4 regions of the Streptomyces lothianensis genome follow, and region 2 is predicted to be linked to each of the others. Evidence: riboswitches for the same ligand, from Rfam matches in the RefSeq annotation. Region 2 holds a riboswitch; each other region holds the start of a gene.
What was found. A riboswitch is a leader RNA that binds a small molecule or an ion and turns the genes downstream of it on or off. The one in region 2 is predicted to bind cobalamin.

Region 1 (5,120 bases), on a different contig from region 2:
GCCGACGACAACGTCCTGGCCTTCCTCCGCCACCCCGCGGACGGCGCACCACTCCTGGCGGTGACGAACTTCTCCCCGGTGGTCCGCCATGACTACCGCCTGCATGTCCCCGCCGGCACCGGGTCCTGGCACGAAGTGCTGAACACCGACCATCGCGCCTACGGCGGCAGCGGAATCAGCACCCCCCACCGGACCGGCCCCGACGCGGGCACCATCCACGTCACACTGCCACCCCTGGCCACGCTTTGGCTGAGTCCGGGCCGCTGAGAGGGCACCGGGCGATCCCCGGCCCGGCCTCCAGCCACCCCATGAGACGGCTGGAGGCCGCGCGGTCAGGAAGTCAGCTCCCGAAGGTCCGCGGCGAGCGAGGTGATTGCCGCGGGGTTGCGGGGGCTCTCCACGAGGTCGACATAGTCGAGGACGACGATGCGGTCGTTCCTGATCGCGGAGACATGGGCCAGCGGCTTGTACGACTTGAGGAACTTCACCTTCTGCTCGGCGGTCGTGTCCCCGTAGTCGTTGACCACGATGACCTCGGGGTCGCGTTCCACGACCGTCTCCCAGCCCACAGTGGTCCAGCTGTCCTTGAGGTCCTTCATGATGTGGTCGCCGCCGGCCTTGGTGATGATGTCGTGGGGTCCGGCGTGCAGCCCGGAGGTGAACGGCTTGTCCTGGCCGCTGTCATAGAGGAACACCCTCGGCCGGTCGCCGCCCGAGGGGGCCTTTGCCCGCGCCGCGGCCACCTCCTCGCGGAACGAGGTGATGAGGGCTTCGGCCCGGTCCTCGACGTCGAACACCTTGCCCAGGTTCCGCAGGTCCGTGTACAGCGCGTCGAGGGGCGACATCACCCCGCGGGCCGTGCCGCGCCCGTTGCGGCAGGACTCCGTGAGCAGATACGAGTCGATGCCGACGCGTTGCAGCGCCTCGGGCGTGAAGCCGTCACCCTCGTTGAAACCGTAGTTCCAGCCCGCGAAGACCAGATCGGCGCGGGCGTCGAGGACCAGCTCCTTGTTGATCTGCTTCTTGGAAAGCCACTTCGTCTTCCGGTAGCCGTCCTTCCACGGCACGGCCGTCAGATCGCCCTTGTTGTCGGGCATGACGTATCCCGCCATGTGGTCCTCGAGGCCGAGGGCGAACATGATCTCGGTGATGCCGACGTCGTTGGTGACCACGCGCCGCGGGGCCTTCGCATACGTCTTCTTCTCACCGCAGTTCTCGACGGTGACGGGGTAGTGGCTGTCGGATGCTCCGGCGCCGTCCGCCTTCTTGTCCTCCGGTATGACCTGCGCACCGCAGCCGGTGAGCGCGAGGGCCAAGGTCAGTGCGAGGGCGGCGGGACGTGCGAGATTCGGCATGGCGGCGGTGACTCCTTGCGGACGGACGTGCGGATGTATCACTCGGACGTGAGGGCGCATCGCTGGGCCCCGGGGGACGGATCACTGGAGGGGAAGGCGGTCGAAGAGCAGCTGGACCACACCGGTGTCGGGGTGTTCGACGCGATGGGCCCGCACACCGAAGACGTCGGCGAGCAGCCCCGGCGTGAGGACGTCGTCCGGTGCGCCGGAGGCGACGATCCGCCCGGCTTCGATGACGTACAGGAGGTCGCAGTGGCGCGCGGCGAGGTTGAGGTCATGCAAGGCGGTGAGCACGGTCAGACCGCTGGCCCGGACCAGCGCCAGGGTCTCCAGCTGCTGGGCGATGTCGAGGTGGTTGGTGGGCTCGTCCAGCACGAGGACATGTGGCTCCTGGGCGAGCGCCCGGGCGATGAGGACCCGCTGCTTCTCGCCGCCGGACAGCGTGAGGAAACCACGGCCGGCCAGGTGCCCCGCCCCCACTCCCTCCAGTGCGGCCGCACACGTGCGGCGGTCTTCCCCGGTGGTCCGGGCCACCGGGCCCTGGTGCGGCAGCCTCCCCATGGCCACCACCTCGGCCACGGTGAAGTCGAACTCCGGGGCGGACTCCTGCGGCAGGGCGGCCAGCCGGCGCGCGGACGCGCGGACGTCCAGCGCCGACAGGTCGTCGCCGTCGAGGCGGACCGTACCGGCCGTGGGACGCAGTGCCCGGTACACGCAGCGCAACAGGGTGGATTTCCCGCTGCCGTTGGGGCCGACCAGCCCCACGAACGAGCCGCTCCCCGCTCGCAGGCTGACGTCCTCGACCAGCCGCGCTCCGGAGAGCTCGACGGTCAGTTCCTCGATGTCGACCCGCATCAGGCACCCCCGAAGTTGTAGGCGCGGCGGCGCATGAGCAGCACGAAGCACGGCACACCGATCGCGGCCGTCAGTACGCCCAGCGGCAGTTCCGCGGGGGCCAGCACCACGCGCGACAGGATGTCCACCCAGATCAGCAGCAGGGCGCCGGCCGGCGGGGCGACGACGAGCAGGCGGCGGTGATCGGCTCCGACCAGCATCCGGGCGGCGTGCGGAACCATCAGACCCACGAAGCCGATCGCCCCGCTGACGGCGACCACCGTCCCGGTGACGGCCGCGGCGGTGACGAAGAGCTCCTTGCGCAGCCGCCCGGGGTCCACCCCGAGGGCGGCTGCGGTCTCGTCGCCCATCGCCAGGGCGTTCAGACGCCGGGCCGACCAGCTCAGGTGGGCGAGCCCGGCGAGCACGGCCCCGGCGGCGATCGGTACGGAGGACCAGCTCGCCCCGCCCAGGCTGCCGAGCAGCCACATCATCGCCGATCTGGCGGCCTCGCCGTGCTCGGCGGCGAACACCATGAACGTGGTCACCGCCGAGAAGCCGTAGTACATCGCCGTGCCGGTCAGTACGAGCCGGAGCGGCGTCAGCCCGCGCGGGGTCATGGCGATCGCGTACACCAGGAACATGGCCACGAGAGCGGACAGGAACGCGGCCGCCGACAGCGCCCAGATCCCGAGGGCACCGAACGCGCCGAAGATGAGAACGGCGTTGGCGCCGACGGCCGCGCCGGAGGAGATGCCGAGGACGAACGGGTCGGCGAGCGCGTTGCGGACCATGGCCTGCACGGCCACGCCCACCGCCGCCAGACCGGCGCCGACCACCGCGGCCAGCACCGCACGCGGGAGGCGCAGTTCCCACACGATGGTGTAGGAGGGCACTTCGTCCGCGGCGATGGACCCACCGGTCAGCCCCGCCCCCAGGTAGCGCAGTACCTCGCTCCAGGCCAGCCCCGACGCCCCGATGCCCGCCGCGCAGACCAGGGACACCGGGAGCGCCAGGCACAGCACGGTCACGAGCAGGGGCAGCGAGACGCGGGGAGGGGGTGGGGGCCCGCTGCGGGCGGGCACGTGCGGTGCGGCGGGCAGGGGATCACGGAGCGTGGCCACAGGCGGATCGCTTTCGCCTCGGGCCGTGCACCTGCTTGTTCGAAGAAGCGGCCCCGGGCGCAAGGCGCCCCGCGCAGCACCTCTCGCAGTCCACGGCGATTGACAGGAGCTTCACCACCGCGGGTAATCGGGCTTACGGAGCCTCGGGAGGGCTCCGCCTACCGTTGCGGGTCAGCGCCGGACTTCGACCGGACTTCCCCCACGGGGTGCTCGCAGCTTAGCGGGTGCTTGCTCACCGCCGTCACGGCCGCTCCCTTGTGCATGGCCGGGCCAGAGGGCAGAGCTCTCCGGCCCGGCTGCTTCCCGGGCTTTCCCGGGCTTTCCCGGGCTTTCCTGGGCGTGGCCGGGTCCGGCCCCGGCAGCCGCTGCTGCTGCCGAGGCTCGCACCGATCTCAGCCCGGGAGATGGTCGCGCAGTGGCGCGGGGCGCAGCCCGGCGGCGTCGACGGCGTCCAGCACCCGCTCCAGGTCCGCCGCGGCGGTGTCGGGGCCGAGGTGGACGAGCAGGATGTCCCCGGCGTTCAGCTCCGGGATCTCGGGCTCGCCGGGTATCCAGGGCCAGTCGGTGAGGTCGTGGGTCCAGGTGACGACTGCTGCGGCGCCGCACTCCGCCGCGGCGATCCTGGTGTCCTCGTTGTAGGCGCCGGCGGGGGGCCGGAACAGCCGCGGACTGTCGCCGAACGCGGCGAGCTGCGCGTCCCTGGCCCCGCAGATCTGCTCCTTCTGCGCCGCGAAATCCAGCTCGGTGAGATCGAGGTGGTCGACCGCGTGGTTCTCCATCCGGGAGGGTCCGTGGTTGAGTAGCTGCTGGAAGTAGTCCCGGTCCCAGGAGTAGTTCACCGGGTTGATGAACAGCGACGCCGGGACGTGCCGGTCCAGGAGCATCCGCTGGACCGACGGATCGTGGCCCCAGCCGTCGTCGATGGTGATGAAGGCGACGGGCTCGTCCGTGTCGACTTGGCTGATCACAGGCGCCGGCTCCGCCCAGGAGTCCGAAGGCTCCGCGTGCGCAGGGACGGAAGCGGCCAGCGGGATCGACAGTGCGGCGAAGGCGGCGAGCGCCGCCGTGCGGATTCTCGACATGCACACAAGATGGTCCAGACCAATTCGCGGTGTCAATGACCTTGCCCCGCAAAGAAGTTGCTCGCTGCGCGGGGCCCGGACGTGATCATCCGATCAGGACGCTGCGTGCGATGCTCGGTACCCCCGCGCTGTCCATGGCGAACAGCAGGTAGCTGCCGGGCAGGGCCACCCCCGGATCGGACGGAATGCTCAACTCGTAGGTGTTCGCGGCTGTTTGGCTGCTGTGGAGCGGTACGCGGCGCTGGTCGTTGTTCGTCGAGTGTGTGGCGACGTTGTTGCGGACCAGGACGAACGAGGCCACCGGCTTGTGGGTGGTCACCGTGACCTTCGCTCCGTTCGTCATTTCGGCGGGCACCGTTCCGGTGATGGCGGGGCGTGGCTTGTGAGTGCCGTCCGCGTTGAGCAGGTATGGCGGTGTGAAGATCGAGCCGTCCGGGTGGTTGGTGGCGCAATCGCCGCACAGACCCCCGCCACCGGTGAATATACGGCCGTCGGGCAGCAGATTGGCGACGCTGTGGTAGTTCCGCGGCACGGCCATGGTCGCCATCCTCGTGAACCTGCCGGTGGCCGGATCCCAGATCTCCGGTGTCATCGCGGACGTGGCGTCGCTGAATGGTACGGGGAACGCCTGGCCGCCGAACACGGCGATCTTGCCGTCCGGCATCACCACGCTGTTGGCGAAGGCCCGCGCGTAGTCCATGTCACCGGTCCGCGTGACGGCCGGC
Region 2 (5,120 bases):
CGCGCCACATGCCGAACACGACCGGCAGGAACTCCGGGATGTTGGGCAGTTGCAGCACCACCCGGTCACCGGGCGCGAGTCCCGACCCGAGCAGGCCCGCCGCCATCCGGTGGGCCCGCTCGTCCAGTTCGGCGAAGCTCCACCGGGTCTCCCCGCCCACGACGGCGGTGCGGCCGCCGTACGCGGCGGCCAACGAGGTCAGCAGTGCCCCGAAAGTCTGCCCGCGCCAGTGGCCGGCGGCCCGGTAACGCGCGGCCGTCCGCGCCGGCCAGGGCACGTGGTCCGCGGTCATACGGCACCCTCCAGTCCGAGGGCGCGCAGCAGCGTGCTGAACTTGGCTTCGGTCTCCGCGAGTTCGGCCAGGGGGTCGGAACCCTCGACGATCCCGGCACCGGCGGACAGCCGCACCGTCCGATCGCTCACCTCGGCGCTGCGGATCGTCACCGCCCACTCTCCGTCACCGTCGAGGCCGGTCCAGCCGACCATGCCCGCGAAGTAGCCGCGGTCCTCCTGCTCCAGGTCCGCGATGGTCTCCTGCGCCGCGACCGCGGGCACACCGCCCACCGCGGGGGTCGGGTGCAGCGCCTCGGCCAGCCCCAGCGCCGAACAGGCGGGGTCGGCCGGGTCCGCGAGCCGTGCGGTGATCCGGGTGGACAGGTGCCACATCGTCGGCGTGCCGATGACCTCCGGCCGCTCCGGCACCTCCAGGTCGACACAGAACCGGCCGAGCACTTCGGCGACCTGCGCGGCGGTGTGGGCGTGCTCGCCGAGGTCCTTGGCCGAGTCGCGCAGCCGGGCGATCCGCTTGCGGTCCAGGGCTTCGTCGCCCGACCGGGAGGCCGAGCCCGCCAGCGGGTTGGCCACCACGGTCGCCCCGCGCCGGGACACCAGCAGTTCGGGACTGGCCCCGACCAGAGTGCGCGTGGCGAGGTCGCCGGGCGCGGTGACGTCGACGGCGAAGGCGTACGCGGCGGGGTCCGCCCGCACCAGCCGGGCCAGCAGGGCGGGCACCCACACCGGGGCGTCCGCGGTCAGTTCGAGGGAGCGGGCCAGCACGACCTTGCTCAGCTCGCCGCGGCCGATCAGCTCCAGCGCGCGGCGGACGCTGTCGGCGTACCGCGCGGGCTCGGGGCGCGGCGTGACCGTCCACGAGGTTCCGGACTCCGCGCCGGGTGCCCGTACACCTGCGGGGGCGTCGGCGCGCCGCACCAGGGAGGGCACCACCAGGCCGCTCTCCGCTGACCGGCGGAACCCCACGGCGCCGGCCACGACGGGGTCGGGCACCCCTGCCTCGGCGGCCGCTCGGAGCGCCTCGGCGGCGGCCCCGGCGTGCGACGCGCCGTCGGCACGGATCCTGGCGTGGATCCCATCGGCGAGCAGGGTCCCCCGGGGCGAGGAGAAGTAGAACGAGCCGGGCAGGTAGGCGGCCAGCAGGTCGGACGCCCGGTGCACCGGGCTCGGGCGCACCAGCGCGGGTATGGACACGTCGGCATTCCTCTCTCAGGCGCGCAGGGTCGCGCCGCCGTCGACGAACAGGTTCTGCATGGTGATGTGCCGCGCCCGGTCGGAGACCAGGAACAGCACGGCGTCGGCGATGTCCGCCGGGTCGGCAATGCGGCCGAGTGGTATACCCGTCCGGAACTGCTGCGGAGTGCCCGCGATCACCCGCGCGAGGTCGTCCTCGCCGGTCCACAGCTGGCGCTGCATCGGGGTGTCGGTCGAGCCGGGCGAGACCACGTTGCACCGGATGCCGTGGCGGGCGAGCTCCAAGCCGAGGCAGCGGGTGAGCATGACGCTCGCGGCCTTGGAGGCGGCGTACGCGCCCATGCCGGTGCGCGGTATGCCCGCCGCGTTGGAGGCGACAGTGACCAGGGCCCCCCTGCCACGGGGCACCATCCGGCGGGCCAGTTCACGCAGGATGAGGAAGACGCCCGTGGTGTTGACGGCGAGGGTGTCCGCCCAGTCCTTCTCGGTGGTCTCGCACAGCGGCCCGGGCCGCAGGATGCCGGCCACCGACACACCGGTGTCGATCGGACCGATGTCCTTCTCGGCCGCGGCGACCACAGCGGCGACCGCGGCGGGGTCCGACACGTCGGCGGTGAAGGGGACGACCCGTCCGTCCGAGCGCTGCGCGAGTTCGGCCAGGCCGTCCGCGTCGACGTCGACGGCGGCGACGACGGCGCCCTCGCGGACCAGCCCGTCGACCACGGCGGCACCGATTCCCCGGGCCGCCCCGGTGACCAGCGCGACCGGGCATACGTTCTCCCCGCTTCCGGCAAACACGCGCAGACCCCCACTCACTGAAGTTAGGTGTGCCTAACAAAGGCAAGGCTAACCTAACTCAACGTCATCGCGAGGGCAAACAGGAGCGACGCCGACGCGGCCACTACCTGACAGCACGTCACATCGCTTCCGTCCAGCGGCAGTCCGACGGTCCGGCGCGGTGAGAGAGGAACGACCACCGCGGCACGCACCGGATGCGCCGCGCCGGTCCCGTAGAAGACGGACGGGCCGGCACGACGAGACCTGCCGCCGCGCCCGAAAGGCCGGCTCCGGCTCCGCGACGTCGGGCGCGTGCCGCGCCGGCCTGTGGAGCCACGGGTCCTCCGACGCGGCGGCGTCGACGACCGGGCCGGGCCGGAGCAGCGGGCCACCAGCCTCTCGCCCGACGCCGGAGGGCTCTACGACGGCCACGTTGTCGAGGCAGTCGGGCACCCGCACCGGGCCTCAGCGCGCGGCCCGACGGCCTGGTCTCCCGTGCATCGAAGTCCGGTCGTTCGTCGTGGCCTCGGACCGCCGTCGCCCGGTTGCCGATCGCCCTGCCTGTCCTTGACGAACCGACCAACGAACCGACCAACGAACCGACCAACCACCTGGACATTCGCCACCAGTTGGAGGCCCCAGGCACCTTGCGGCAGCTGCCGGCGACGGCCCTGGCGGCCCTGCACGACCCGAACCTTGCCGCCTACTACCGCGACTGTCTCTTCGCGCTGCGCCCACGGGCGCGCACCAGGTGGCCTTCCTTCCCGGCGAGCCTCAGCCGACCGCACCGAGCAAGGCGGAGCACTCTTCGCCATGACGGCTGCGCCTGTGGCTGTGGTTGATCGCACAGAGGCGGGTCTGGCGGGCCCTGGCCGGTTCTGCGATGCTTCCGTCCGACAAGCGACGGCGGAACGAGGAAGCCGGTGAGATTCCGGCACGGTACCGCCACTGTGTAGGGGGAGCGACTCCACCCATGGCCACCGCCCCATCCGGGGTGGGAAGGCCGGAGAAGCTGTGATCCCAAGTCAGGAGACTCACGCCGTCGCACCTCGATGTACGGGGCGGATTTCCCCAGGAGAGGCGGTGGCACTCGTGTGCCTGCGTATGTGCGGTGGCAGCCTCGTGCTGCCCGTGGCTCTGCGGAGCAGACCTGCCCGGCTTGACGCATGGGCCCGTTCCTTCCGGTTCTGACGGCCCCTCGCTCGGCGGACTTCCCCGCCCTGTACGCCGCACCACGCGCCCCGCCATGCCGGTGCGCGCTGCCCACGCACGCCACCAGGAGTCATCTTGTCCGTACGGTCCCTCATGCCGGGCCGCCGTCAGGCGGCCGCCGCAGCCTTTCTGACCGCAGCCCTCACACTCACCGCGTGCGGCGGCAACTCCGGCCCACCCACCGACGCCACGACGGAGGTCGCCGGGAAGGGCTGCATCAAGGACTTCGACCCGGCCAAGGACTACTTCCCGGTCAAGTCGACGGTGAAGCACGCCAAGAACTTCTCCCTCCGGTACGAGAAGAGCTACCAGGTCCTCACCGTCAAGGAGCCCTTCCCCAAGGGCAAGCCCGAGTCCTACGTGCTGGTCAAGTGCGGTGCGCCGAAGCCGAAGCTGACCGGTGAGCTGGCGTCTGCGCAACAGGTCTCCGTTCCCGTCAGGAGTCTGTACTCGGCCTCCACCACCCATCTTCCGCTGCTGACCGAGACCGGCACCCTGGACGTGCTGACCGGAGTCGCGAGCGCCAGGGCCATCTCCTCCGCCGAGGTGATCGAGCGGGTGAAGGCAGGCAGGATCACCGAGTACGCCAAGGACCGCACCCTCAACGCCGAGACCGTCATCGGCGCCAAGCCTGACGTCCTGATGACCCAGGGCACCGACGACCCGCAGTACCCCAAGCTGCGCCAGGCGGGCATCACCGTCGTCGCCAACGCCGAGTGGCTGGAGCCCAGTCCGCTCGGCCGGGCCGAGTGGGTCAAGGCGATGGCCGCGCTCACCGGGGCGGAGCAGCGCGCCGGCGAGGTGTTCGCCACCATCGAGGGCGACTACCGGAAGGTCGCCGAGAAGGGCGCGCAAGCGGTCAAGGCGGCCAAGCCCGTGGAGGTCCTGCCCGGCACGATGTACCAGGGCACCTGGTACATGCCCGCCGGCAGCAGCTACGCCGCCCAACTGATCAAGGACGCGGGGGGGCACCTACCCATGGGCCGGTGAGCCGGGCACCGGCAACCTCCAGCTGAACTTCGAGGCCGTGTACGCCAAGGGCGGCCAGACCCCGGTCTGGATCGCCGACCAGCAGTGGAAGTCCACCACCGACGTGGTGAAGGCCGACAGCCGGTACGGGCAGTTGAAGGCCGTATCCGACGGTGCGGTCTGGACGAACACCAAGGCGCTCGGCCCCGGCGGCGGCAACGACTACTTCGAGCGCGGTGTGCTGCGCCCTGACCTCGTCCTCGCCGACCTCTTCGCGCTGATGCACCCGGACCGGGCGAAGGACCACACGTTCACCTTCTACCGGCAGGTGCCCAGGGCGTGACGACGCACATGACCCCGACGTCGGTCGCCGTCCCGGACGCCCCGCACGCCGCGCGGCCGGGACGGCGGCGCCTCGCCGTCGTCCTCGCTCTCGCGGTGGGCAGCTTCGTGCTGTTCGTGCTCACCATCGCCACCGGCTCCCATCCGGTGCCGGTGGCGGACGTGGTGCGGATCCTGTTCGGCGCCACCGTCGACGACCCGCGCTGGACCGTGATCGTCGAAGAGGTCAGGCTGCCGCGCGCGCTGACCGCCACCGCAGTCGGGGCCGCCCTCGCGGTGGCGGGCGTGCAGATGCAGACGCTGTTCCGTAACGCGCTGGCCGACCCGTTCTCCCT
Region 3 (5,120 bases), on a different contig from region 2:
ACGCTCGACGACGGCCGGATCCTCGCGCTCTCGGGCCTCGACGACATCGGCCAGATCGTTCCCGGCGACCGCAACGAGGTCTACGACCCGAAGACCAAGAAGTGGACGTACGTCAAGCAGGAGAAGCAGTTCCCGACGTACCCGGCGGTCTTCCTGCTGCCCAACGGCAAGCTGTTCTACTCGGGCGCCAACGCCGGGTACGGACCCGCCGACGTGGGCCGCAAGCCCGGCATCTGGGACTTCGACAACGACAGGTTCACCACCGTGCAGGGGCTCTCCGACCCCACGCTGATGGAGACCGCGGGCACGGTCTGGTTGCCGCCCGCGCAGGACGAGAAGTTCATGGTCGTCGGCGGTGGCGGGGTCGGTGAATCGCAGAAGTCCAGCGAGAAGACCCGGATCATCGACCTCAAGGAGGACAAGCCGCGGTTCGAGGACGGGCCCAGCTTCGACAAGGGCACCCGCTACCCGCAGGCCTCGGTCCTGCCCGACGACACCGTGCTGATCTCCGGCGGCTCCGAGGACTACCGCGGCCGCTCCGACTCCAACATCCACGAAGCGCGGATGTACGACGCGAAGACCGGCGATATGCGCCGCGTCGCCGACCCGCTGGTGGGCCGCAACTACCACTCGGGCTCGCTCCTGCTCCCCGACGGCCGCGTGGTGTTCTTCGGCTCGGACTCGCTGTACGGCGACGCGGCCAACACCAAGCCGGGCACGTTCGAGCAGCGCCTGGAGATCTACACCCCGCCGTACCTCTACCAGGGCGGCGATCGGCCGACGCTGAGCGGCGGTCCCGAGTCGATCGCGCACGGCGAGTCGGGCACGTACGAGACGGAGGACGCCGCCTCGGTCGAGAACGCGCGGCTGATCCGGCCGAGCGCCTCCACGCACGTCACGGACATCGACCAGCGTTCGATCGCCCTCGACGTGGAGAAGGGCGACGGCACCGTCACGGTGACGGTGCCCGAGAACGACAACCTGGTGACGCCCGGCTGGTACATGCTGTTCGTCACCGATGACCAGGGGGTGCCGAGCGAGGCCCGCTGGGTGGAGATTCCCGAGTAACCGGCCGTACCCGACCGGGCTGTACGTGATGGAGGGCGCCCCCTGGCTCAGGGGGCGCCCTCCATCACGTGTCCTACTACGCGTGCCCTACTTCGCGTGCCCTACTTCGCGTTTCTGGCCAGCTCCAGTGCGTACTCGGGCCACCACTCACCGGCCTTCGGGCCGCCCCTGCACTCGCCGTCCGACTCGCCGGGTCGCTTGATCCACAGGTAGGCGTCCACGCGCTCGTCGGCCGTCTGCACCGAGGGGATCTCGCCGAGCGCGCGGCCCGGCGGGTTGCACCACAGGTCCGGCTCGTCGGCCTGGTACGTGCCGTTGCCGTTGCGGCTCGTGTCGATGACGAAGGGCTTGTTGCCGACCTTCTCCGAGAGCTCCTTGCCGTAGGCGATGGACTCCTCGGTCGGGTAGAAGTTCGACACGTTCACCGCGAAGCCGTCGGCCTTGTCGATGCCGGCCCGCTTCAGCGGGTCCCAGAAGGAGTCCGGGCTGCCCGCGCCCGGGTTGCCGCCGTCGAGGTAGACCTTGGTGTTCTTCAGCGTGTGCAGCGTGTCGATGGCGCCGCTGAGCAGGGCGTAGCGCTCCTCGTGGAACTCCTGCGGGGTGCAGCCGTCCACCAGGTGGAGCACGGCGTCCGGCTCCAGGATGACCGTGGCCTGGCGGTCCCCGATGCCTTCGGCGACCTCGTCGATGAAGGCGCGGTAGGCATCGCCGTCGGACGCGCCGCCCTTGGAGAACTGGCCGCAGTCGCGGTGCGGGATGTTGTAGAGCACCAGGACCGCCTCGCGGTCCGCGGCCTCGGCGGCCTCGGTGAAGTCGCGTGCCTGCTCCTCGGCCTGCTCCGGGACGATCCACTCGCCGGTCGGCTGCTCGGCGATCTTCTTTATCAGTGCGGCGTCCGCGTCCTTGCCGTCGCTCTCGTACGTACGGAGCTGCTCGGCCGCGTTGGAGCCGGGGTTGACCCAGTACGGGTCCTTGGCCTTGGGCTGCTGGGTGGCGCCGGCCTCGGGCCTGCCGGGTTCCTCGCTGTCCGAGCAGCCGGTCAGGAGCAGCATCGCCCCCACGAGTGCCGCACCCGTCTTCACCGCCCCCCGGACGGCCGCGGAACTGCTGTACATCCACTCCCCCTTGGGTGCACGGTCGGAAACGCAATCCTGACACAGGTGCGAGAAGCCGACGAAGGCGCCCGGAGCCCGCTCACCGGACCGGGTGCCCTGCATTCCGGTCAGTCTGGCCACAAACCGACTCTGGGCGAGGTGGGCCATCCGCTCTACAGTGAGTGACACCGGCCCCAGCCCCGCACCGACTGGCCCAGGACCCGTCCCCGGACAGGCCCTGTCGACCTCCCGTGCCGGCGCCGGGTTTCTCCCGCAGCCCGAGCGCGCACGGTCGAGGACCGGCCCGGCCGGAGGCTCCGGGGGGAGCGGGCCACCGGCCGGGCCAGGTGCCACAGGGGCAGGTCCACAGGGGCAGGTCCACAGGGGCAGGTCCACGAGGGCCGGGTGCCACGGGAGCTGGGTGCCACGGGAGCTGGGTGGTACGGGGGCCGGGTGCCACGGGAGCTGGGTGCCACGGGGGCCGGGTCGGACGCCACCGGCAAGGGTGAGTGCAGAGGCACTGTTGACAGCACCGCCCCCGAGTTGGGACTCTCCGGACGACAAGTCCATACATCGAGGCGACGGTTGCCAGGAACCCGGTGCGAACCCGGGACGGTCCCGCCACTGTGACCACGTACGAGCTCAGCGCCGAGCACCTGTACGCGGGAGTCAGGAACTGACCCGTCGTCCTCCTGCCAAGGGGCGTGGAAACCCCGGAAGGAGACCCACCCGGATGTCCCTGCACTCGGCACAGCACCCGAGCACGACAACCGCCCAGGACGCGACCACCAGCACCCGTGACTGGATGATCGCCTCCGCCGCCGCGATCGTGGCGATCATCGCCCTGTACGCGGTGTTCTTCGACAACGGCACGCTGATCGCCGCCACCGGCGACTACCTGCACGAGTTCGCCCACGACGGACGGCACCTCTTCGGCGCCCCCTGCCACTGATCGGGGCGCGCACCACCATGTCGACTCCTGTACTCCCCCTGCTCGGACGCGGTCTGACGGCAGGAGGAGCAGCCGGTCTTGCCGCCGGCCTCTTCTCCCTGCTGCTCGCCGAGCCCCTGATGGACCGCGCGATACGGCTTGAGGAAGCCCGCACCGACGAGCACGCCGAGGCGGGGGCCCACAGTCACGCCGAGGCGGGCGCCGCCGCCGTGCAGCACCACGAGGAACTGTTCACCCGCGGCACCCAGCACTTCGGCCTCGTGGTCACCTCGCTGGTCCTCGGCCTGGCGCTCGGCGTCCTCTGTGCCATCGCCTACGCCCTCATCCACCGCCGCAGCCCGGACGCCGCACCCTGGCCGCGCGCCCTGCTGCTCGCGGGCGGCGCCTTCCTCGCGGTCTCGCTGCTCCCGGCACTGCGCTACCCGGCCAACCCGCCCGGCGTCGGCGACTCGGGCACGGTCACCGACCGCCAGGGCCTGTGGCTGGCCGCCGTCACCATCGGTGTGCTCGGCATGCTGCTCGTCTGGCAGGTGTACGTACGCCTGGCGCACCGCAGTCTGCCGGTACGGCAGGTCGCGGCGGCGGGCACGGCGATCGCGATCCTCGCGGTCCTGTTCGCGCTGCCCGGCAATCCGGACGAGGTCCCGGTGTCGGCCACACTCCTGTGGGACTTCCGGGTCCTCTCGCTCGCCTCGCACGCCCTGCTCTGGGCGGTCTTCGGGGTGGTCTTCGGCGCACTCGGCCTGCGTGCGCTCGGCCGCCACGCCCCCGCAACGGCGCCTTCGGGAGCGGTCGCGGCGAGCTGATCGCCGTACAGCCGCATGTCCGTACGCCCGGTACGCCGGTACGTCGGTACGTCGGTACGTGTGGAAGGGGCCCTGTTCCTCGCGGACAGGGCCCCTTTCGCGTGCCGGTTTCCACGCGTCGTCGGGCGGAACCGGGGCCGCCCTCAGGGACCCTTGCCGGTCAGAAAGGCCGAGACGACCACGTTCGCCGAGTACGTCTTGTCCCTGCGGTCGAACGTCCCGCCGCAGGTGATGAGCCGCAGCTCCGCGCGCTCGTCGTCCCGTGCCCCGTACGCCTTGTCCGCGTCGAAGCCGGAGCGGTCGTACACGGCGACCTCCTCGACCGTGAACTCGGCGAGCATGCCGTCCGAGCGCGCCACCGTGATCTTCTCGCCCGGCGCGAGCGTGCTGAGGTTGTAGAAGACGGCGGGCCGGCTCGCGGTGTCGACATGCCCGACAAACAACGCCGTGCCCTTCGCGCCGGGCTGCACCCCGTCCCCGTACCAGCCGACGACACCGGCCTGCTCGTACGGCGGCGGTGCGATCGCGCCCTCACCGTCGAGCCCGCGCCGGATCACCGGGGCCTGCACCCCTATGGCGGGGATGTCCACCCGCTGGGGACGCGCGGCGGCGTCCAGCGGCTTGATCGCGGGCGGCAGCCGGACGCCCGCGAGCGGGCGGCCCGCGGAATCCCGTCCCCCGGGCGGGCCGTCGGCGACGTCGGTGAGTTCGCGGCCCCACAGCCACAGCCCCACGAGCAGCACGGCCCAGGCGATCCCGGTGAACAGCCGTCCGCGCCCGCGCCCTGCAATACCCTCGCCCCCGGCGGAACTCTCGCGCCCCATGGCGCTATGCGCCGCCCCGTCGCCTGCGCACCAGGCGCCCCGCGACCGCGAGTCCCGCGGCAGCCGTCAGGAGCAGGCCGATCAGCGCATGCCGCCAGCCCGGCCCGCTGCCCGCCGCGGCCCCCTCGACGGCGAGCTGTGCCGTACCGCCGCCACCCGCGCGGACCGGGGCGGTGGGGCTCGGCGGTGCCTGGGCGACGACGGTGACGCTGCCCTTGACCTTGCCGTCCTGGCCGTCACATGTGACGGCCAGGTCGTACGAACCCGGCTGCGCATCCGATTTGATCATTGCCTCGCCGCTGAGCGCATACCCCTCGCCGTCGCGCCCGGTGAGCGATCCGTCGGCGACGAACACCGGCGACTTGGCGGCCCCGGT
Region 4 (5,120 bases), on a different contig from region 2:
ACTACGTCCGGCTCACGGCCGTCGGCCTGCCGACGGGCGACCGGGGCCTGCCCGTCGACGCCGAGATCCGGGTCGACTCCAAGGACATCGGCGGCTCGGCGGCGGTGGACGGCTCACTGGCCGAACCCCTGGTGCCGGGCATCGCCGCGGGCGGCGAGGGCGAGGACGGGGACGGCGAGGAGTCCCCCGCGGTGCTCTTCGGCCTCGAACCAGACGACGGCTGGTCATCAGGCTGGTGGTCCGACCGCTGGGTGTGGACCGCGGCGGGCGGCCTGCTCGCCGCACTGGCGGGCGTCGCCGGTTACGCGCTGACGCGCGGCCCGGGGCGCCCGGGACGGGTGCCGCCGCAGGCCTGAACAGGCGCGGCAGCCCCGCCCGAACCCACACGTGGCCCCGCCCACGCCGGAGGGACACCGTCGCCCGGCCGCGACGGCGTCCCTCCGGCGTGGCCAAGCTGGGCGATGGAGACGTCGACGCGCGGCTCCCGGGTGCGGTGGCGGACCGCCACCGCTGCGGCGAGGTCGGTGAAGCCCGCCGCGTAGGAGCGGGCGACGGGATGCCAGCCGTCGTCCGATCCGCCGACCCGCAGCACGAAGGACCCGCCGAGGGCGGCCACATCCTGCAGGGCGGCGGCAACGGACGCGGCCGAGGCACGGGCTTGGTACACGCTTCCAGTCCTCTCTCCGGTCTCCCGTCTCCGGCCTCCCGTCTCCGGTCTCCGGTCTCCGGTCTCCGGTCTCCGGTCCCCGGCTCACGGTCCGTACGGTCAGGGGGCCGGGCGCCGTTGCCGCGGCGGGGTGAAGGCGTACAGGTCGAGAATCTCCGGCCGGGGCGCGACACCCGGTCCACCGGCGCGTGCCCAGGCAACAATGTCCTCGGTCGCTTCGGGGTCGTTGACCAGCCCCAGCCAGACGGGGCGTGCTCCGGCCGCCCGGCCCTCGGCGGAGGGCTGTACGACGATGACGTTGGCCTGGTCGCAGACGTCAAGGCAGTCGGAGACGCGCACCGGCACCGCGGCGCGCAGCCGCGCGGTCTGGGCGGCGTGGTCGACTCCGGTCACCTTGGGGCTGCCGCAGCAGCAGTCGCGGCATATGACGACGCGGCAGGGTACCGGGCCGCTGGGGCACGGCACCGGGCCGTCGGCGGCCCCTCCGGTCCTCGTGTCGTCGGTTGTCCGTCCGGCAGGCGTTGCGGGCATGCGGCGCCGTCCCTCTCTCCGGGGAGATCCGCCCCGGTGTCCGTGGAGGAGGCGACCGCGTGAGTCTCCTGGCTTACGGGTCGATGCCCGTCCCGGCCTTCCCACCCGCTGCCGGGCAGTGGCCTGTCGGGACGCGCTCGCCGATCACAGTGGCGGGACCGCGCCGGAATCCCACCGGCTTCCTCGTTCCGCCGTCGCCCTGTCAGGGGCCATCATCCCATCCCCGAACGGCCCGGCCCGGTACGCCCTTTCGCCGCGCATCCGCGCAGGGGCGCCCCGCAGGTGACATTCCTGCCGGATGAGCCGCGCACGCCCGGTTGGCGGGCCCGGACGGCAGCAGTCGGGCCGGTTCGCTCCGTCGATTCCCCGCCCGGGCGCGGGGCTCAGCCCGCGGCCGGCAGCCCGAACTCGCCGCCCGAGATGGCGGCGAGCTCGCTCGTGAGGTCCTGGAGGGGGCGCTGCAGCTCGTCGAGGGCGGATCGCAAGGCGGGCGCCTGGTCCCAGGCACGTTCATGGTCGACGGGGCCGGTCGACGGTGCGCGTCGCGCTTCCCAGGCGAGAAGGCGCGGGTGCCACTCGCTGAGGAACGGCCTCAGGATCTCGTTCAGCAGCCGGTCGGCGAGCGCCGGCACCGAGCCTGGCGCGGGGAGACGGAGGCCGATGCTGTAGCGCTGCAGGGTGCCGCGGGTGAAGGGGAAGAGGCTGTGCAAGGAGCTCAGCGCCTCGCGCAGACTGCCGCTCCCGACGGGCAGTTGCTGTACGCCGACCCGGCTGACCAGCTCGATCTGCAGGTCGAAGGCGGCCATCCGCTCCGCTTCGCTCACGGTCATGGGCGCGACCTCCCTGCGGGCTCCCGGGACCGGGACAACTCCCGGCACGACCAGGGTAGTGCCGGCGTCACCCAGGCTGGAGAGGACCGCACGCCGTAGCCTCTCCGCGCGGGCCGGGTCCGTCTCGTGATGGCGCCACGCGTGATCGGTGACGCAGTGCAGCCGGTAGCCGTCCGGGGTGGGCCGAAGCAGGCCGCGGGCGCTCAGCTCGGCCAGGCCGGCCGCGGCGCGACGCCGTGCCACGGCCGGCTGCAGCCGGTCGGCGACGATGAACACGGCAGCCACGTCGGCCTCGGTGACCGGCAGCGGGTAGCGCGCACTCGCGCAGCGCAGAACATCGCGGATCTCCGCCGGGGCGGGCGGTGCTTCGCGGACATGGTCGGCGGTGATCGCGCCGCCGGCCAGCTCGTCGAGGAGCGAGCGGCCCGGTTCGTACAGCCTCGCCAGGAGCAGGGAGGGATCCTGCCCGGTGCGAACGGCGCGTCCGAGCAGGTCGAGCGCCCCGGGGTGCCCGTCGACACTCCGGGCCAGTTCGGCATCCCCGACGAGCACGGCCGCGGCTTCGGCCTCCAGAGGTTCGAGGTCGAGGTGCTCGCCGAGTCCTTCGTACGAGCGGCTGCGGGTGATGAGCAGGGTGCGCACGGCCGGATGCGGGGCGATGAGGCCGGCGACGGTGCGGGGCAGGAGTGCGCACGGCACGTCGTCCACGACGTAGAGGCAGGGGCCGAGGCCGCCGTCCGGCGGACGCGGCGCGTCGGCCCCGGCCCAGTACACACCGCCCGGGAACGCGGCACCGAAGCGCTGCGCGTACTCCTGGGCGAGCCGGGTCTTGCCGATGCCCGGCATGCCGCGCAGCTGAACGGCGAGGGCGGTCGCACGGCCGGTGACCAGGGGTGCGTCCTGGGCATGCAGAGCACTGTGCAGCCGCCAGAGTTCGGGCAGCCGCCCGGCGAACTCCCCCGCAGGCAGCGGCATGGCGCCATGGACCCGGGGTGGCGCATCTTCCAGGGGCATCGGATCGGGCACGTGCCGCAGATGCGCGATGACCTCGGAGGCGAGCTCTTCCGGGCGGCCATGGCGGGTGTCGCGGAGTTCGACCGGGTGGATGTGGCCGGTGGCCGCCTCGGGGTTCACCACCAGGACGCGCCGGCGCGGGTCGCCCTCGCCGAGGCCGGCGAGGAAGGCGGCAGTCAACTCCCACTGGCAGGCGGGACGTTGCGGATAGCTGGTGGAGTAGTACGCGAGCAGGACACGTGAGGCGGCGAGTGCACGCCGGATCGTGTCACTGATGCCGGCGAAACCCGCGACAGCGGACTCGTCGGTGAACACCTTGAGGCCCGCGTCGGTGAGCGCCTCGTGCAGCGATCGCACCCGCTCGGCGTCTCTGCGGCTGTAACTGAGGAAGACGTCCCACACGGTGCCCTACCCTACTGTGGGGATCCGGGGAGGCGATCATGGCGCAGTCCGGCGAGGCGCCGCGGCGCGGGCGCGGCGCGCCGTCGCAGGTGACGGCGAAGCTGACGATTCCGTTCGTCGGCGAGGTGACAGGCCTGTGGGAACCGGCGGACGCCGAGCGAACCGCCGCCTGGCAGCTGTACTTCCAACTGGCCACCCGGGTGACCGTGGTCCCGCTGGAGAGAGACGAGGGACTGCTGCGCGAGGCCCTGACCTCGCTCCACTCCCTCTACGACATCACCCGGGGCATCCTGCACGAGCACGGTCCTGCGGTGGCGCCGCCGGTCGGGCCCGGCCGACTCACCTTCGGTGTCCTGGCGATGGTCACCCTGAACAAGGTGCTGCGCCCGCTGCTGACGGTGTGGCACCCCAAACTGACGGCGTACGAGGCGGTGCGCCCGGCAGATCAGGATCCCGTCTCCTACGAGCGGGCGTGGCCGGAAGCCGACGAGCTGCGCCGCCAGTTGAGCGCGACGCGCGAGGCGCTGCACTCGCTGGCGCGCACCCTGCAACAAGTCGCCGGGGTAGGTGACCTGATCGACCTTCCGGTGCCTCGTCCGCCGCAACTTCCGCCGCCGCTCCCGCCGCAACCTCCGCCGCACCTACCGCCGCACCTTCCGCCCCAGCTGCGGCCGGACTCTGACAATGAGCGCTCTGACGGCACCCCCCCCCCGCTGAATAGGGGCAGTCTGCTCGTCCTGGCGGCTTGAGCAGCCACCGTCCCTCACAGGCCAGGGGCTCCCCACAGCGGGAACCAGCGGCCCAGGTCCTGTTCGATCCGCAGTTCTCCGTCGACCGCGGCCTTGACCTGGAGTTCCAGCGGGTTGTCACGCTTACGGCCGGGCTGCGGCGCGAAGGGGTAGAAGGTGCCGCGCTTGTAGAGGTACACCAGCGCGAGCCGGCGCTGCTCGGCGTCCCGGAAGGCGACAAGGGAGCAGAGCAGCTGCGGGCCGAAGCCGCTGTCCTGCAGGGCGGCGTTCACCGCGTGCAGATCGCCCACAAGGGCGGGCAGGCCGTCGGTGCCCGGGGCGCGGTGGGAGAGCAGCCAGGAGTAGCCGTAGTCGTCCCGGCTGAACTCCACGGGCAGCCCACGCCGCTCGGAGTCCGCGTCGAGGAGGGCCCTGACCTCCTCCTGCACCTGGGTGAACGCGCCTCCCTCGATGGACGCGAAGCACACCGAGCCCGCCCCGGTCGGGGTGAAGCCGACGGAGGCCTGCAGGGTGATCGCCGCCGACGGCAGACCGAAGAGCTGATTCAGATCGGGCCCGACCGGCTTGGACCGGCCGAACACGGTGTCCCAGAAACCCACGGCCCCAGCCCCTCTCTCCCTCTTCCTCTCTCTCCCTCTTCCTCTCTCTCCCTCTTCCTGTCTCCCTCTCCTCTCCCCCGTCTCCACGGTGCTTCTCAGGACGCCTCGCCGCCCGGTGCGCCCAGTTCGGCGGAGATCTCCGCGAGCGCTTCCAGGCGACGCTCAAGACTGGGGTGGGTGGAGAACAGGCCGGCCAGGGCCGTGCCGGGCTTCAGGGCCGGGGTGAAGAAGAACGCGTTGAAGGCCTGGGCCGTCCGCAGATCCTCCGAGGGGATCCGGGCGATGTCCCCACTGACCTTCGTCAGCGCCGAGGCCAGCGCGGACGGCC

Region 1: it holds a riboswitch for cobalamin, as region 2 does, so the genes downstream of both, ACLF6P_RS24025 (FecCD family ABC transporter permease) here and ACLF6P_RS08230 (ABC transporter substrate-binding protein) in region 2, are expected to answer to the same signal.
Region 3: it holds a riboswitch for cobalamin, as region 2 does, so the genes downstream of both, ACLF6P_RS20270 (CbtB domain-containing protein) here and ACLF6P_RS08230 (ABC transporter substrate-binding protein) in region 2, are expected to answer to the same signal.
Region 4: it holds a riboswitch for cobalamin, as region 2 does, so the genes downstream of both, ACLF6P_RS07970 ((2Fe-2S) ferredoxin domain-containing protein) here and ACLF6P_RS08230 (ABC transporter substrate-binding protein) in region 2, are expected to answer to the same signal.

Annotation. Positions count from the first base shown of each region.
Region 1 covers NZ_JBLMKT010000069.1:15,555-20,674, reverse strand. Annotated here, with positions in the region: gene glgB (1,4-alpha-glucan branching protein GlgB) at 1-267, shown strand, start outside; gene ACLF6P_RS24035 (ABC transporter substrate-binding protein) at 333-1,355, opposite strand; gene ACLF6P_RS24030 (ABC transporter ATP-binding protein) at 1,437-2,210, opposite strand; gene ACLF6P_RS24025 (FecCD family ABC transporter permease) at 2,210-3,313, opposite strand; cobalamin riboswitch at 3,415-3,535, opposite strand; gene ACLF6P_RS24020 (polysaccharide deacetylase family protein) at 3,706-4,395, opposite strand; gene ACLF6P_RS24015 (discoidin domain-containing protein) at 4,481-5,120, opposite strand, start outside.
Region 2 covers NZ_JBLMKT010000028.1:41,607-46,726, forward strand. Annotated here, with positions in the region: gene ACLF6P_RS08215 ((2,3-dihydroxybenzoyl)adenylate synthase) at 1-292, opposite strand, end outside; gene ACLF6P_RS08220 (isochorismate synthase) at 289-1,485, opposite strand; gene ACLF6P_RS08225 (2,3-dihydro-2,3-dihydroxybenzoate dehydrogenase) at 1,501-2,283, opposite strand; cobalamin riboswitch at 3,130-3,317, shown strand; gene ACLF6P_RS08230 (ABC transporter substrate-binding protein) at 3,550-4,464, shown strand; gene ACLF6P_RS08235 (hypothetical protein) at 4,502-4,786, shown strand; gene ACLF6P_RS08240 (FecCD family ABC transporter permease) at 4,783-5,120, shown strand, end outside.
Region 3 covers NZ_JBLMKT010000058.1:3,549-8,668, forward strand. Annotated here, with positions in the region: gene glxA (radical copper oxidase GlxA) at 1-1,068, shown strand, start outside; gene ACLF6P_RS20265 (glycoside hydrolase family 6 protein) at 1,170-2,183, opposite strand; cobalamin riboswitch at 2,708-2,861, shown strand; gene ACLF6P_RS20270 (CbtB domain-containing protein) at 2,896-3,114, shown strand; gene ACLF6P_RS20275 (CbtA family protein) at 3,132-3,920, shown strand; gene ACLF6P_RS20280 (class F sortase) at 4,064-4,744, opposite strand; gene ACLF6P_RS20285 (hypothetical protein) at 4,749-5,120, opposite strand, start outside.
Region 4 covers NZ_JBLMKT010000027.1:236,725-241,844, forward strand. Annotated here, with positions in the region: gene ACLF6P_RS07960 (hypothetical protein) at 1-356, shown strand, start outside; gene ACLF6P_RS07965 (hypothetical protein) at 302-667, opposite strand; gene ACLF6P_RS07970 ((2Fe-2S) ferredoxin domain-containing protein) at 767-1,198, opposite strand; cobalamin riboswitch at 1,240-1,428, opposite strand; gene ACLF6P_RS07975 (TIR domain-containing protein) at 1,582-3,444, opposite strand; gene ACLF6P_RS07980 (hypothetical protein) at 3,483-4,193, shown strand; gene pspAB (PspA-associated protein PspAB) at 4,208-4,792, opposite strand; gene htpX (zinc metalloprotease HtpX) at 4,888-5,120, opposite strand, start outside.